Regions from separate parts of the Paenibacillus sp. FSL M7-0420 genome, predicted to be linked through region 4. Evidence: riboswitches for the same ligand, from Rfam matches in the RefSeq annotation. Region 4 holds a riboswitch; each other region holds the start of a gene.
What was found. A riboswitch is a leader RNA that binds a small molecule or an ion and turns the genes downstream of it on or off. The one in region 4 is predicted to bind cyclic di-GMP.
Positions count from the first base shown of each region.

Region 1: linked by a shared signal. The riboswitch ahead of MKX51_RS19390 (thiamine pyrophosphate-binding protein) and the one ahead of MKX51_RS00360 (anti-repressor SinI family protein) in region 4 are both predicted to bind cyclic di-GMP.
Region 2: linked by a shared signal. The riboswitch ahead of MKX51_RS00845 (choice-of-anchor A family protein) and the one ahead of MKX51_RS00360 (anti-repressor SinI family protein) in region 4 are both predicted to bind cyclic di-GMP.
Region 3: linked by a shared signal. The riboswitch ahead of MKX51_RS01625 (transglutaminase-like domain-containing protein) and the one ahead of MKX51_RS00360 (anti-repressor SinI family protein) in region 4 are both predicted to bind cyclic di-GMP.

Region 1 is NZ_JBBOCJ010000001.1:4,507,606-4,511,886, forward strand. Features, by position in the region: gene MKX51_RS19380 (helix-turn-helix transcriptional regulator) at 1-152, shown strand, start outside; gene MKX51_RS19385 (methyl-accepting chemotaxis protein) at 226-1,476, shown strand; cyclic di-GMP riboswitch class I at 1,978-2,074, shown strand; gene MKX51_RS19390 (thiamine pyrophosphate-binding protein) at 2,221-3,834, shown strand; gene MKX51_RS19395 (carboxymuconolactone decarboxylase family protein) at 3,885-4,265, shown strand.
Region 2 is NZ_JBBOCJ010000001.1:187,735-192,015, reverse strand. Features, by position in the region: gene MKX51_RS00845 (choice-of-anchor A family protein) at 1-2,086, opposite strand, end outside; cyclic di-GMP riboswitch class I at 2,168-2,260, opposite strand; gene MKX51_RS00840 (hypothetical protein) at 3,018-3,383, shown strand; gene MKX51_RS00835 (ASCH domain-containing protein) at 3,747-4,169, opposite strand; gene MKX51_RS00830 (YukJ family protein) at 4,267-4,281, shown strand, end outside.
Region 3 is NZ_JBBOCJ010000001.1:378,300-382,580, forward strand. Features, by position in the region: gene MKX51_RS01610 (glycosyltransferase family 2 protein) at 1-591, shown strand, start outside; gene MKX51_RS01615 (GtrA family protein) at 581-985, shown strand; gene MKX51_RS01620 (class D sortase) at 1,057-1,710, shown strand; cyclic di-GMP riboswitch class I at 1,836-1,917, shown strand; cyclic di-GMP riboswitch class I at 1,991-2,071, shown strand; gene MKX51_RS01625 (transglutaminase-like domain-containing protein) at 2,085-2,894, shown strand; rRNA gene MKX51_RS01630 (16S ribosomal RNA) at 3,263-4,281, shown strand, end outside.
Region 4 is NZ_JBBOCJ010000001.1:80,143-84,423, forward strand. Features, by position in the region: gene MKX51_RS00355 (2-oxoglutarate dehydrogenase E1 component) at 1-2,463, opposite strand, end outside; cyclic di-GMP riboswitch class I at 2,891-2,994, shown strand; gene MKX51_RS00360 (anti-repressor SinI family protein) at 3,029-3,172, shown strand; gene MKX51_RS00365 (helix-turn-helix domain-containing protein) at 3,318-3,650, opposite strand; gene MKX51_RS00370 (TasA family protein) at 3,968-4,281, opposite strand, start outside.

The DNA.
Region 1 (4,281 bases), 4.4 Mb from region 4:
GGATCAGGGCCGAGGTCGAGTTCAACACACCGGAGTCTGCGTGCCGGATCATCCTGTCCCTGGGTCAGGGCATCAAGGTGACGGCACCGCCTGAGCTTGCGGATACGGTTGCTGCGGCTCTGCGCGAAGCGGCAGCATTATACGATTTTTAATAATAGACCAAATGCACTAGTATCCCCTATAATATTACAATACACATTATTATTTATAGGGGGACTTTACATTATGGACTGGATGAACAAGCTGCCGTTGAAACAAAAAATCGTCACCGGATGTTACCTGGTTGCCGCTTTATTCGCTGTCCCTGTCTTAATTACGCTAATCCTTATGGACAGGCTGCTCATCGGCATTATTCTTGTCGCTGTCCTGGCAGCGCTGACTTACCCGCTTGCGCGCTTCATTGAGAGAACGCTTACATCTTCATTTGAGGATATCTCCAATGTGACGCACACGATTGCCAAAGGCGACTTCACCAGCCGTGCTGACGAGAATGGCTCCATGGGCGACATTAGCCGCTCCTTCAACACCATGATTGACAAGCTCAAAAAAATCCTCACCGATGCCTCACAGATTACCCGTCAGGTTATGGACGCCAGCCGCGGGATTGAAGACAAGAATCAGAACCTGAAGTTTGTCATGGCGCAGGTGGCCTCCTCCTCCAATGAACTGGCCCTCGGTGCTAACGAAATCTCGGTGGATATCGCTGATATGACCGAATCGATCAAGGATATCGAAATCAAAGTCTCCAATTATACGAATTCCACCAAGGAAATGAATAGAAGGTCTGTACATACGCTGGAATTGGTAGAACAGGGGCGGCAATCGGTGGATACCCAAGCCGAAGGCATGCGCAAGAACATCCAGGCTACCCGGAAGGTGGCGGATACCATCGAAGCCCTATCGCATAACGCACGAGGCATTACGATGATTACCAAGACGATTACTGAAATTGCTGAACAGACCAATCTGCTGTCGCTCAATGCTTCTATTGAAGCCGCCCGTGCAGGCGAGCATGGCCGCGGGTTCGCAGTTGTTGCCCAGGAGGTCCGCAAGCTGGCCGAGGAATCCACCGCTTCAACCAAAGAGGTGTTCGGTCTGGTACGCAGCATCGAAGCGGATATCAAGCAGGCTATTGATAACATCGCCATTAACGAAGAGGTAGTCCAGGTGCAGAATGAGATGATTACGGAGACGGCCAACATCTTTGCTCAAATTGTGCATAGTGTCCAATACATAACCGAGCAGATTGCCTCTTTCTCCGCAGAGAGTGACCTTATGCTGGAGAGCGCGCTCAAGATCTCCGGGGCGATCGAGAATATCTCAGCCATCACCCAGGAGACCGCCGCAGGGACGGAAGAGGTATCCGCAGCAATGAACGAACAGATTCATGCTCTGCAATCCGTAGCTGAGGAGACAGAGAAGATGACCTCCGCAGTCTTCAACCTGCAAAAAACGATTCATATTTTCAAATTTTAACCCCGGCACAAAGAGACACGCCTGCGGAATTTTCTGCGGGAGGTGTCTCTTTTTTTGGGCAAAACAAAGATTGTTATGTAATATTCACAAATTGTTGAAATTGTGCATAACGGTAAAAAACGTGCTTTGCACTTCTTTACTATAGTCGTTCTATTGTCATAGATTGTCTATAAGCTAACCTCTCACATCACCGCTACTTAAGTCCTATCACCGAAATTTGCAATGCTGTATATCTAGCGATTTCTTAATATTTTGCAGTAAATCAGGAATGTAATGAGTCTTTGGGCTCACTTCCCATATTAACCAACCTAAATGGCCATTTGCATTTTAAGACTTTAGTCTTCCAGAGACAACCATTTTCAAAAGTTTGAAAATCCAAATATTTAGCCATTTTTACTCCTGAATATTCGTCAAATTCCGAGTTTCTTCTCACAGGGGTTATTGACAAAAGAGGAGCAAGGAATATATTGTAAAGGAAAATTCTCCACAAATTCATTTATAACCGCATACCGGCAAAATTCACCGAAAGGGAATGACGCAAAGCCATGGATCTACAGTCTCATTTCTGAAGTGGGATCATGACAGCCAGGTTGCTGAAAAACTGTGAACGCCTTAGGTTTCGCGTTTGATTATGGTGATTCGTGCAACAGACCTGTGCTCCAATGTTGAGTACAGGTTTTCTATTGCTGACGTATACAAATAACAACTTGCGGGGTGGATGTTCTGAAGACAGTTGCAGATTATATGGCGGAAGCATTACGCAATCTGGGAGTCACTCATTCTTTTGGAATCATAGGCAAGTCTATTTGCCCCATCGCTTTGAAAATGGTTGACTACGGTATAGAGTTCATCCCCGGCCGGCACGAATCCAGCTCCGGCTTCGCCGCCGGCGGTTATGCTCTGAAGACCGGCAGTCTCGGGGTAGCCTTCGGCACCTCCGGTCCGGGCGGAACGAATCTGCTCACCGCAGCAGCGCATGCCAAGGCCAATAATCTTCCCGTCCTCTTCATCACCGGACATCAGTCCATCAAGGAGCTGGGCATTCCCCAATGTCAGGATTCCACTTCCTATCTGGCTGATTTGGCGGATATGTTCCGGCCGGCCACCCTCTTCAGCAAGCTCGTTGAACGCGGCGATCACTTCAGCACGATTTTCAACCATGCCCTATCCATCGCCCTCGGTGACCGGAAAGGTCCGGTCCATCTCTGCATTCCGTTTGATGTGCAGACAGAGCGGCTCGCGGAATGCCGGATTGTTCTGCCGGAACGCGAGGGACTAGTCAGTTATCAGAACTATGACCGGGTCATCTCGGCGATTAATCAATCCGCCAGACCGCTGATCATTGCCGGTAAAGGCGTCAACCGTTCAGGTGCCCATCAGGAACTGGTCCAGCTGGCCGAAACCTTCAACATTCCTGTAGTCACCTCTCCAGGCGGCAAAGGCGCCATAGCTTATGATCACCCGCTCTACCACGGTCCGGTCGGCGTCGGCGGCTCTTCGCACGGCGATGAATTGCTGAACAACAGTGATCTGTTCATTGTTCTGGGCTCCCGGCTGAGCGACATGACCATCTGCAACCTGAAGCCGGAGAATCATCCGCAGCAGCTGATCCAGTTCGATGTAGATCCAACCTTTGTCGGCAAAATACTGTCCTCATCCACCATCGCTGTCGGCGGGGACTTAAGGGACAACCTGGCACTGTATCTTCAGAAGCTGGACTCCTCTACGGTCACCAGGCATGAAATCACAATCTCCAATGCTTACAATGACGAGCTGCCCGTGCTGGCCGGCCTCTCTCTGGCTTCGGTAATGAGCACGATGAGCGACTTGATTCCTTACAACAGCAGCGTGTTTGTAGATGACGGCAGCCATGGCTTCAATGCTGTGAAATGGTTCAATGTCCGCAGGCCCGGCAGCTTCATATTCGATGCCTACTTTGCCTGTATGGGCAATTCAATTGGCATGTCCATCGGCGCCAAGGCTGCCTCTCCCGGGGAGACTGTCTTCTGTATTACCGGGGACGGCTGTTTTATGATGCTCGGAGCTGAAATAAACACGGCCGTTTGCAAGGACATTCCGGTAATTTTCATCGTGGTGAACAATATGCAGCTGGATATGGCGCTCAAGGGCATGGAGAAAACGACCGGCCGGATTGACGGTACGATCTTCGAGGTTCCGATGGATGCCGTGAAATTCGCCGAATCGCTGGGTGCAGCCGGCTTCCGCTGCGAGACGCAGGAGGAGTTCGCTGCCGCAATCCGCGAAGCTGTGGCCCTTAACAAGGCAGCTGTCATTGAACTGCTGACTGACCGTGATGAAATGCCTCCTACGGCGCACCGAACGCTGGATCTTACGTAAGGAAGCCATATCCGCACACCTTTTCTAACCTACTGTCAGGAGGACATAACGTGAACAAGAGCATGAACAGCGGACTCGATCATTTCACTGATCTCTCAGGAGATTATGGGGCCAAGGCCCTGGCTCCGATCAAAGAGCATTTTCCGGAATTAGCCGAATATATCATGGGCAATGCTTATGGCGATATTTTTCAGCGGACCACGATTGGCTCTGACTGGAAGGAGATTGCAGTGATCTCGTCTCTGATTACGATGGGGCAATATGAACAGCTGGGGGTTCATTATGTAATGGCGCTCCGCGTTGGCATGACCGTCGAGCAGATCAAGGGTGTGCTGCTGCATCTGACCCCTTGCGTCGGTGCCCCCCGGGTGATTTCGGCCTTTAATGTGCTGCTGGATACCCTGGAGGAGATCAAAGAAAAATCTTCATAATTCTACAAATTTCGAC
Region 2 (4,281 bases), 110 kb from region 4:
TTGGTGTTGGCGTAGGCACCGCTGTCGGCGTCGGTGTTGGCTCTGCCGTTGGCGTTGGTGTCGGTTCTACCGTTGGCGTTGGCGTAGGCACCGCTGTCGGCGTCGGTGTCGGCTCTGCCGTTGGCGTTGGTGTCGGCTCTGCCGTTGGTGTTGGTGTCGGTACTGCCGTTGGCGTTGGTGTCGGTACTGCCGTTGGTGTTGGTGTCGGTTCTGCCGTTGGTGTTGGTGTCGGTACTGCTGTTGGCGTTGGTGTCGGTACTGCTGTTGGTGTTGGTGTCGGTACTACCGTTGGTGTTGGTGTCGGTACTGCTGTTGGCGTTGGTGTCGGTACTGCTGTTGGCGTTGGTGTCGGTACTGCTGTTGGCGTTGGTGTCGGTACTGCCGTTGGCGTTGGTGTCGGTACTGCCGTTGGTGTTGGTGTCGGTACTGCCGTTGGTGTTGGTGTCGGTACTGCCGTTGGTGTTGGTGTCGGTACTGCTGTTGGCGTTGGTGTCGGTACTGCCGTTGGCGTTGGTGTCGGTACTGCCGTTGGTGTCGGTGTCGGTTCTACCGTTGGCGTTGGTGTCGGCTTCACGGTCGGCGTCGGTGTTGGCTTCACGGTCGGCGTTGGTGTCGGCTTCACGGTCGGCGTTGGTGTTGGCTTCACGGTCGGCGTTGGTGTCGGCTTCACGGTCGGCGTCGGTGTTGGCTTCACCGTTGGCGTTGGTGTTGGCTTCACGGTCGGTGTCGGCGTTGGCTTCACGGTCGGTGTTGGCGTTGGCTTCACGGTCGGCGTTGGTGTCGGCTTCACGGTCGGCGTTGGTGTTGGCTTCACAGTCGGCGTTGGCGTTGGCTTCACGGTCGGTGTCGGCGTTGGCTTCACGGTCGGTGTTGGCGTCGGCTTCACGGTCGGCGTCGGCGTCGGCTTCACGGTCGGCGTCGGCGTTGGCTTCACAGTTGGCGTTGGTGTCGGCTTTACAGTCGGCGTTGGCTTTGGAGTTGGGGTGCACACAGGTGTCGGGCTAGGTTTTACTGTGGGTGTAGGCTTCACTGTAGGTGTAGGCGTTACCGTTGGCGTTGGTGTTACCGTTGGTGTAGGTTTCACTGTTGGTGTAGGCGTTACCGTTGGTGTTGGTTTCACAGTCGGCGTTGGCGTTACCGTTGGTGTTGGTTTCACTGTCGGCGTTGCCGTTGGTGTCGGACTAGGTGTCGGCGTTGCGGTCGGCGTCGGACTCGGCGGCGGCCCCTCTCCCTCGTACAATCCCAGGTGCATCTCTACCCCGCCGCTAAAAGATTTTGCAATCAGGGTTCCGTACAGCTCTGCTCGGGCATAATGAACATCCGCTCTGGGTGCGAGAATGCTGCCATAGAAGGAGGTATTAGCGATATTCACCTCAGAAGCTTCGTAAAAGTTGAACAATACTTGACTGGCTCTGCCGTTATTCATTGAAAAGCTCGGCACATTGACTGTAGGCCCGCTTATATTAATAATCAGCGTAGCGTTCTGGGCAATGTTGAATTCAATATAGTTGGTCTTCGCCAGTGTCGAGGCATCCAAATGAACTACATTGAAACGATCCGGTGCACTTATCTTGAGCTGTCCATAATTGTTATTGCCGATCTCATTCGTGTCAGCCAAGGCCCCATACTCTGTGGAACGGGAGATCAGAGCCTGCTGCTCGGCTGCAAAATCAATCGGCTTCTCTTTCCTCTTAGTACCTATAATTTTAACCTGGGGCTCATTGACTGTAATGCTGTCCCCGTATACCACATTTCCGTAAATTTCTCCGCTACCCGAATGTTCAAAATTCTTGCCCGCAACCAGCACATCCGTAGGCGAAGCATTCCTGTATGCCCTGGCTACTCCGTAACCTCCGGTGAGGGTAATGTTCCCCGCCGCTGCCAGACGGCCTTCAATCTGATCACCGCCTTGTGTGAAATCCCCAAGAATAAAAGCATTAAAATTCCCTGCGACCCCCAAAACCGGTGTTGGCGTATAAGGAACCCCTGAAGCTGCTCTGACATCCGTGCCCCACGTAAAAGCACTGGATACGGTCAATAAGCCTGCCATAAGGATGGCGGCTGTTTTACGTACTCCTTTTTTCAATAGTCCACACCTCCTAGTTACTATTCTATGAATCTGTCACGCGACTATAACAACAAAAAGACCGCCAAGAAGGGTTAGCTTCACGGCGGCCGGACGACCCTAGTCTCAACTTTAGAGACAGTAGATTCCTGACTTTGCGTCCCGTTCTTTCGATCCGGTTTGCGTTTGTACATGATTTCGGTATGAAATTGGGAGTAACTTATGTAAATTCATCGTTGAGTCTATGACATTTGTTACTTTTGTACTAATTTCAGTTTATCCGCTCCCCCATCCTATTGTCAATCCATTCCCAGTATATTTTTTGAAATTATATTTTTCGATGGTTCCTCATTGATCCCTTGTACCATAAGGGTTCAGGGGCGAGTCTCTTTTTATTTATTGACGAAAAAAGTCGAGAAATCAGAAGATTGGCTGTAGCCGTTTGTCTCTCTTCCCTATAATAATATCAATTTATATTATTTAAATTTGATTCATTTGTCCTATTTTATAGCCCTCAGGCCCCTCGAACTCATTGTCTGCTCCTGTTCAATGCAATTTTACCTATTTACAGGCAGCTCAGCTCAGAAAAAAAGTGCCGCCCATAGGGACGACACCTGCTAATAGACTTCATATATTTTGAATAAAATGTCGCCTAGGCAGACCCGAACAGCTGAACCCAGCCAATCATCGATACCCAGAGCGGAACACTTAGAATGATCCCGAATACCAAACCACGGCGGAGACTTCCTTCATGACTCATTGCCATTCTCCTTTGAGCTGATTTATTTTTCAATCCTTAATCTTTAATATTTCAATTTTAATATAAAATAATTCATCTTATTTTTTTGTGAAATATATCACATTATTTGAGTTAATTTATAAAACCCATTGATTATTTTTTGAAGGATGAGTTACAATGCGAATATACGTTCTCTTCGAGGGGTTGAGAAGGATGCAAAGAGCAGAGAGCCAGGATAACCTGCTGGTCAAATCCTATATTTTGCTGCCGCTTATTTTATCCGCCTTCGAGCGCGATGCTTCTGCTATATCCTCAGAGCTGCGCACGCCTGCGCCTTATCTGGAGGTGATCCAGACGGCCGTCCATGCCGCTTCTGCTGATCTGCGGGAGGTCCGTGCCGGGATGCGCGCCCGTGGTCTGAAAGTCTATGAGCAGCAGCGGCTGGAGGCGGGTGTTGAAGCCAAATTCGTCTGCAGGGGTTATCACGAGCGGATGCTGCTGCTGGATGATGTGATTGCAGCCCAGGCCACTCTGCATATGCGCAGATACCTGGGTATGGAGAAGATGGAGCAGGGCTAACCAAAGAAGCCTGCCGCAAGCGGCAGACTTCTGCATGAAATGTTCACCCGGATGCGGTTACATTAACAACGTCCAATACCCGAGCGTGCCGCATATCACCACCACAGCTACCGGGTACAGGATTCTCCGGCTTACCTGATCCCTGAACGCAAGAAACAAACAAAGCATACAAAGCCATGCAATTAGAAGGCTTCCCATCTATTATGCATACGCTCCTTCCCGGCATTTCTGCCCCTCTCCAGCGGTAGACCGCCTCAGAGCACAACTATCCTTATATATAGGAAGATTTCCCGCCGAATATCCCAATTATACCAGCTGACAGCCAATCTGGAGCAATTTTTCTTCACATTGCCGTCAAGAAATTCACAATTCCTCTTCCAGCACAGGATATTCCCAGAAACCCAGACGTCCCTTAGCAGGGATGGGATGTACCAGCGGAACAACCTCCTCCAGCTTCCAGGCATACCTTCCTTCGGCATAATTGCCGAATACATATTCATTGCCGCCCGGCCAGCCTTGCTGCGCAAGCTCCGGCGTCACCTCACAGCAATCCGCAATGCGGCTGACTGCAATGATCTTGCCGGTTGGCAGGTTGTCCGCAGTGTAGCCGTAACGTGCCAGCAACGACTGATACGGCTCCGTCCGGCAGATCGCCTTATTCACCTGCATCCCGGCATGAATGGCTAACTCTCCCCGGTGGGCGGTCCGCCAGGTCCGGGTTTCGATTTGTTTTTCTCCCAGCGCAATTAATGTTGCCCACGGCTGGCGGATGGTCAGAATCTTCATAAAGTAGCTTGCCTCCTCTGATGAACACCTTTTTACTCAGAATTACTATGGCCTTCTACGGGAAAGAATAATAGCTAAGAAGGGGGACTGACGGACTATGGGTAACGGATTA
Region 3 (4,281 bases), 300 kb from region 4:
TTCTTCAAGAAGGTGACAGCCAAAATCTTTTACCGTCTGCTCAGCAGCATGACCAGTGTGGAGATTCCCACGGATACCGGGGACTTCCGGCTGATCGACCGTAAGGTCTGCGATGTGCTGCGCGGCCTGAAGGAGAAGAACCGTTATGTACGGGGGCTGGTAAGCTGGGTCGGCTTCCGGCAGACCATGGTGGAATATGTGCGGGAGGAACGCTTCGCCGGGGAGACGAAATATCCGCTTAAGAAAATGATCCGCTTTGCGCTCGACGGAATCACCTCCTTCTCGCACAAGCCGCTCAAAATCGCCTCGTATATCGGATTCTTCCTGTCCTTCTCCAGCTTCATCTACCTGTTTCTGGTCTTATTCCAGAAAGTCTTCACCTCTTGGACTGTACCGGGCTGGGCCTCCATTGTCGGGGTTAACCTGCTGTTTAACGGCATTGTGCTGATGCTGCTGGGCGTCATCGGGGAATACATCGGACGGATCTATGATGAATCGAAGGACAGACCGCTCTATATCGTAAGCGAGACACGGGGCTATCCGGATGCCGAGACCGAAGACACGCGGAAGGAAAGCGACTATGCAAAATAAGGCCTGGAGCGCAGGCATGATCCAGTTTCTGAAATTCAATGCGGTGGGCCTGCTTAACACGTTCATTGATTTTGCGGTATTTACCCTGCTGCATTCCCTGGGGATGCTCAACACCCCTGCACAGATTATTTCCTACAGCGCCGGGACGGCCAACAGCTTTGTCTGGAATAAGAAGGTGACCTTCAAGGGCCGGGACAGAGGAGGCAATAGCGGCTTTGACCGGATGCAGCTGGTGAGATTTATTGTGCTGAATCTGCTGGTGCTGGGCATTTCGGTGCTGCTGATTCATCTGCTGACTGACCGGCTGGGAGTCCAGGTGCTGATGGCCAAGGTGCTGGTTACCTTTATTACAGTAATCATTAATTTCTTTGGAAGCCGGAAGTGGGTATTCTAAAGAGATAGAGCGTATATCTTCCCCGTATTCTGCGGAGGCAGCACTTATTCTATATTGCGGAGGCGATTGTCATGCGGAAGTTATCCTATTTGATTATACTTGCCGGGGTCCTGATTATGCTCTACCCCAAAGGAAGCGAATGGTACGAGGACCGTCAGCAGCAGAAGCTGCTGGAAGAGGCTGAACAGGCCTATAGTGAAATCGTTCCTTCGGCTACGGCTCCTGCCAGCCAGGATCTGAGTAAGCCTTATGCGGAAGTCACCCAGCTGCTGGCGGAAGAGTCTGGTGCGGAAGAGCCGGTGCCCACTACAGCGCCCGAGATTGAAGTGGGAGGCAAGATCACCGCTATTATTGAAATCGATAAAATCGATCTGAAGCTGCCTGTACTGGAGGGCGCCAACAAGACCAATATGAAGCATGCAGCGGCGCATATGAAGGAGACAGCTCCGATTGGCGCGGTAGGCAATGCAGCGATTGCTGCGCATCGGTCAAGAACGGCAGGGCGGCTGTTCAACAGATTGGATGAGGTTGGTAAAGGGGATACCATTACTGTTATTACAAGCGGACAGGAATACAAGTATGTTGTATATGATGTATCTATTGTAGAGCCTACCGATATTTCGGTACTGAAGGGAAAGGATGACGATAAGATTTTGACCCTTATTACCTGTGATCCGCTAGTCAACCCTACCCACAGACTCATCATTCACGCGAAGCTGACCTGATTCTATCAGGACAAGGCGATAAAGGTCGAAAAAACATAAAATTTTAGTATATTTGTGGTGAAATCTAGCAATTGGGTCTTGCTAATAGATATAGATATGGTAAGATATAACTATGAAAGCTAATACACGATAAACGGCAAACCTATCGAAAGGTAGGGACGCAAAGCTACAGGGCCTTCCCGTCATGGATGGCAGCCAGTTACCGAATGAAGAGGCTTTTTTTGTTTGTTTTCATTCTGGATCTGTCATTATGTGGTAGTAGATTGGACAGATAAAGCTTATACGATAACGGCAAACCTATCGAAAGGTAGGGACGCAAAGCTAAAGGGCCTTCCCGTAAGAATGGCAGCCAGCTACCGAAAGGGGTTTTATCCATGAAGAAGTTTTATTTAATGCTGATTACGCTTTTTGTGATCGTCACTTCCGTGCAGACAGGCACTGCTCAAGCAGCAAATGCAGATTCAAGCTGGTTAAATGTTGGACAACTTGATCAAGGGATTATCGGGGTTTCGTACGATGTTCCTAAGGACAAGAAGATGAAGCTCATGATTACCAAGGACAATAACAGCTATACTTACAACTTATACACTTCCAAACCGACCGAGACGTTCCCGCTGCAACAAGGTAATGGCTCTTACAAGGTCTCCGTTCTTGAGAATACTACCGGCAACAAATACAAAGTACTATCTTCCGAGACTGTATCTCTCTCCATGAGCAATGTGAATGCCGTATATTTGAGCTCTGTACAGAATGTAAAGTGGAGTTCTTCCGATAAATCCGTTCAAAAGGCAGCACAGCTTACAAAGGGTCTGACCACAGATGCAGACAAAGTTAAGGCTATCTACAATTACATCGTAGCTAACGTGAAATATGACTACTCTCTGGCCAACAGTGTAAGCACGGATTATATTCCGAACAACGACAACACACTGGCTACCAACAAAGGGATCTGCTACGATTACGCTTCCTTGTTCGCTACTATGCTCCGCAGTGAAGGGATTCCAACCAAGTTGGTTATGGGGAATACAAGCTATGTAACTTCATACCATGCCTGGAACGAAGTGTTCCTGAACGGCAAATGGGTGACGATTGATACTACAGTGGATGCAGGTCTGGGCAAGAAAACAGCAACAACAGAACTGGTCAAATCAGCAAGCAAATATACTGCAGCGAAATTCTACTAAGAATAGCTGTGAACTATAGCATTATCTGAGACTAACCCGCTTAATCATTAAGCGGGTTATTTTTATTTATATAAAGGTTGCTTTTTAATAGAAGGATAGGTTATTATAAATAAGCGTTGTTGGAGCGGCAAAGGAAATGAGAGATTACTTAAATAAGTGATTTCAAAAATAAAGCTTGCATTGCTCAGAAGAACGTGATATATTATAAGAGTTGCTGGTGACGATAACATCGCCGCTAACAACGAGCTTGATCTTTGAAAACTGAACAACGAGTGAGTATCTGGAGATCACTTCGGTGAGATCCAAAATTAGAGAATGTAAATTCTCGTCAGATGTTTCAAAATGAGCAATCGCTCTTTCTAAATACCAATTTGGAGAGTTTGATCCTGGCTCAGGACGAACGCTGGCGGCGTGCCTAATACATGCAAGTCGAGCGGAGTGTGAAAGGAAGCTTGCTTCCTTTCAGACTTAGCGGCGGACGGGTGAGTAACACGTAGGCAACCTGCCCTCAAGCCTGGGATAACTACCGGAAACGGTAGCTAATACCGGATAATTTCTTTTTTCTCCTGAGGAGAGAATGAAAGGCGGAGCAATCTGCTGCTTGGGGATGGGCCTGCGGCGCATTAGCTAGTTGGTGGGGTAACGGCCCACCAAGGCGACGATGCGTAGCCGACCTGAGAGGGTGAACGGCCACACTGGGACTGAGACACGGCCCAGACTCCTACGGGAGGCAGCAGTAGGGAATCTTCCGCAATGGGCGCAAGCCTGACGGAGCAACGCCGCGTGAGTGATGAAGGTTTTCGGATCGTAAAGCTCTGTTGCCAGGGAAGAACGTCCGGTAGAGTAACTGCTGCCGGAGTGACGGTACCTGAGAAGAAAGCCCCGGCTAACTACGTGCCAGCAGCCGCGGTAATACGTAGGGGGCAAGCGTTGTCCGGAATTATTGGGCGTAAAGCGCGCGCAGGCGGTTATTTAAGTCTGGTGTTTAAACCTTGGGCTCAACCTGAGGTCGCACTGGAAACTGGGTGACTTGAGTACAGAAGAGGAAAGTGGAATTCCACGTGTAGCGGTGAAATGCGTAGATATGTGGAGGAACACCAGTGGCGAAGGCGACTTTCTGGGCTGTAACTGACGCTGAGGCGCGAAAGCGTGGGGAGCAAACAGGATTAGATACCCTGGTAGTCCACGCCGTAAACGATGAGTGCTAGGTGTTAGGGGTTTCGATACCCTTGGTGCCGAAGTTAACACAGTAAGCACTCCGCCTGGGGAGTACGGTCGCAAGACTGAAACTCAAAGGAATTGACGGGGACCCGCACAAGCAGTGGAGTATGTGGTTTAATTCGAAGCAACGCGAAGAACCTTACCAGGTCTTGACATCCAACTAACG
Region 4 (4,281 bases):
TTCCGGCTTACTGCCGAGCAGCGGCTCGGGAAGAACCGGCTGGAAGGTGCCCGAAGCGAGGTCCGCTCCGGCTGAGGTGCTGCGCGTGTTACGGATCAGGCTCTTCGGCGCCATGATCACCAGCGGCCGGGCATCCGGTTGTCCGCAGAGCGCGGCCTGACGGCGGAGCAGATGGAAATACTGCGCAGCGCTGGTCAGGTTGGCTACAGTCCAGTTCTCCTCGGCGGAGAGCTGGAGGAACCGTTCCATTCGGCCGCTGGAGTGCTCTGGTCCTTGGCCTTCATAGCCATGAGGCAGCAGGATCGTCAGATTGCTGCGCTGCGTCCACTTGGCACGGCCGGCGGAAATGAACTGGTCGATAATGACCTGAGCGGCATTGGCGAAGTCGCCATATTGAGCCTCCCAGATGACGAAGGTCTCCGGTGCGAACACGTTATAACCATATTCGAAGCCGAGGACAGAGGCCTCGGACAGCGGACTGTTATAGACGCCGAACGAAGCGCTGGAATCACTCAGCTGATGCAGCGGAGAATAGAGTTCGCCGTTCTCGCTGTCATGCAGCACCAGATGGCGGTGGGCGAAGGTGCCGCGCTGTGAATCCTGTCCGCTGAGGCGGATCGGCGTGCCATCCTTCAGGATGGTAGCGAAGGCAAGTGTCTCTGCCAGCGCCCAGTCTACCCGTTCTCCGTCATTCAGCGCATCCTTGCGGCGCTGCAGAATCCGTTCCAGCTTCGGATAGACCTTGAAGCCGGCCGGTACGCGCAGCAGCTCACGGTTAATCTCCTGCAGACCGGCCAGAGGGAAGGCGGTTGGACGCTGCTTAGGACTGTCGTTATCCAGGGCGACGGCGGCTTTGGACTCTGCATTCTTCTGCTTGCCTTCCTTCATCTGATCGAAGGCCTGCTGGAGGACGCTCTCCGCCTCGGCAATCATGTTCTTCAGATCATCGGCTGTGATTACCTTCTCGCGCTCCAGGCGTTCTGCATAAGCGCGGTACACAGTAGGGTGGTTCCGCACTTTGCCGTACACAATTGGCTGGGTCGTCTCGGGATCATCCATTTCATTATGTCCGTGGCGGCGGTAGCCGATCAGATCAATCAGGAAGTCCTTCTTGAACATATGGCGGTAAGCGCTGGCCAGACGGACTGCGGCAATACAGGCTTCCGGGTCATCGGCATTGACATGCACGACCGGAATCTCATACCCTTTGGCCAGATCGCTGGCATAATGGGTGGAGCGGGAATCCTCGCTCTCTGTGGTGAAGCCGATCCGGTTATTGACGATAATATGCACGGTACCGCCATTCTGATAACCCTGCAATTTGCCGATATTAAGCGTCTCAGCGACAATACCTTCGCCGGGGAAGGCTGCATCGCCGTGCATCAGCACAGCCATAGCCTTGCTTGTGTTCAGCTTAGGCAGTCCCGGAGCGTTGCGTTCTTCCTGTGCGGCGCGTGTGAAGCCCTCGACTACAGGATTGACGAATTCAAGATGGCTCGGGTTATTGGCCAGCGTGATCCGGGTGCGTACGGTCTCGCCTTCGCGGACGGCACGGTCAGCCCCGAGATGGTACTTCACATCACCGCTCCAGCCGTAGGTCACACCCATAGAGCCTTCCGAAGGGAACAGCTCTTTGTTCGGCGAATGATGGAACTCTGAGAAAATAATATCATAAGGCTTGCCCAGAATATGAGCCAGCACATTAAGTCTTCCGCGGTGGGCCATGCCCATCAGGATATGCTCTGCGCCGTCATGCGCGGCAGCCCGCACAATTTCATCCAGCATCGGCACAAGGGCATCATTGCCCTCCAGGCTGAAGCGCTTTTGGCCGACGAAGGTCTTGTGCAGGAAGGTCTCGAAATGCTCCACCTGAACCAGCCGCTTCAACAGCTCTTTGCGTTCTGTATTATTCAGCGGGGCAGGGGAGGTCATCGATTCCGCCTGGCTGTTGAGCCAGCGCAGCTCGCGTTCATCATGCACATGCCCGAATTCATAAGCAATGGTCTGTGTATAGGCCTGGCGCATTCTGTGGACGGCATCCATCGCGGTATGCACATCCGCAGGGGCATTATCCCAGATCAGCGAAGCCGGCAGGGCATTAAGATCCTCGCGGGTAAGCTCGTAGGTCTCCAGCTCCAGCCATTTGGCCATCGGGTTCGTGCTGCGCTCCAGCGGGTCAATGTCTGCGGCCATATGGCCATATATTCGAATATTAGCGATCAGCTTCGAGGCCTTGACAGCCTTCTTGAGCCACTCGGCATCTGCTGATACGGCAGGCCTTGGAGCCCTCTCGGCATCGGGTGCCAGTGGAGGGGGGCCGGATACGGTGAAGAGATCGCGGTAATGCTGTTCAACAGAAGAGGGGTCCTTGACAAATTGCTCATATCTTTCTTGAATGTAGCCCAGGTTGGGGCCGTAGTATTTGCTCCATACTGTGTCGTTATAGGGCTCTTTGACTGCCATGAATAGGTCCTCCTAACGGATAAACTCCACGCGAGGCATCCAGTGTGCCACTTGGCGGAGCTGCAAATGTTTGCGGTTTCATTCTCACCTTATTGTGCTACTTTCCGGCGGGGTAATCAATTCATACTTTCGCGCAATCCGTTCGCAATTTGGCATGATTCATTACAGTATTCATACGGAACTATCATAAATAGAAATAAGGCGGAGCGGATAGCGTTCCCTTTAGTATAATTAAACTATTACATAGGGTTTGAACTTGGAACTGGAAATATTTATACAAGCCGCTGGCAATTTCAGCTAAGTTTCCTCACATTTTATCATAAAAAAATTCCAGAAAACGACACACTAATCTCACATGATCTTGTATAATGTTATTGCGGAGAACGGTTTCATCGATTCTTGCCAGATCCTTTCATGATGGAAAGGGTCCAGTAAAAGGTAAACCTGCCGAAAGACAGGGGCACAAAGTCTCGGATCTAAAGTAGAAATACTACAAAGTAGCAATACTACTATGATGGCCGGACTGCCTGGGGACGCGAAAATTCTAGGAGGAGATTTCTTGGATATGTCCAACCAGGGGAATGACGAGCTGCAGGCAGTAGATCTGGATTTAGAATGGGTGCACTTGCTGATGTCTGCCAAGCAGGCGGGGATCGCGGCGGAGGATATCCGCCGGTTTCTAAGTGAGAAGGCGCTCCAGGCGATGTAAGGGCGGTCATCATTGCTGCGATACATACAGAAAAGGCACAGCGTCCGGTACGCTGTGCCTTTTCTGTATGCCGCTTGAAAGGATGCCTTCGCCGAAGGCGGCCTCCCTGCCGTGCGGGGTCTTCCCTGTGGCATACAATGCTCGTCTAGTTGTCCTTTTGTTCCATGCGCCATTTCTGGTAATCGAGGAATTCCTTGAATTCGCGTTTGCTTATACCGGAGGCCATGGCCTCCTGAACCAGCCGGAACCATTCCCCGTCCAGAGCCTGTTCTTCCGTCTCTGCCAGTCCGCCATACAGCAGTGCATGAATGGATACCTGAAGCGCGTCAGCGATTTTTTCGATGAATTGAATGGAGGGGTTGGATTGAATGTTCCGTTCCACATTACTGAGGTATGATTTCGCCACATCAGCCTTATCGGCAAGCTCGGATAACGAATAGCCCTTCTCCAGCCGGAGTTTGTGGATGCGGCTTCCCATAGTATCTGACACGATTACAACGCCCTCCGTACTTTTTTGGTAAAAGATAAGAAGTGATATGCTTCGCGCTATACATTCTCCTTATCTTTCTCGTTGAAACGGTACCGCCCGTTCAAAGGCCGGCCAAGCCGTTTTCTCTTGTCAGTATAACAAAAATCCGCAAAACGGACAAAATCTTGAACCCGGCAACGGGAAAAAGAAACGGCATACCCGGCCCGGATGGGGGAGGATATGCCGTCTTGATGGTTTGCTGAAACGCTGCCTTCCTAATAAAAGGACGGCAAAGCCATGTTCACTTGTATAGGCTGGCCCCTGAGCTACTTGGCTTCTCCCACTCCTTGAAGCGCATCGAAGGTCCAGTTCAGCGCTAAGCCGTCACCCTGGAAAATGTTCTGATCGAGCGTGTTGTCTACGAATTCGAAGGCGATCTTGAAGGTCTTGGACCCGGCGGCGGCAATCCCGCCTGGCAGTACACCTGCTGCTACGAGATCGTAGCTGGGGGTGTTTTTCAGATCCTTCAGAGAGATCTCGGACAGCACATGACCGCTTAGTGAACCGCCGGTGTACGTATTATCGAGGAGCTTGACCTTGAAGTGGTCTCCGAGATCCTGGCCTGCGTTATCGCCCTTGG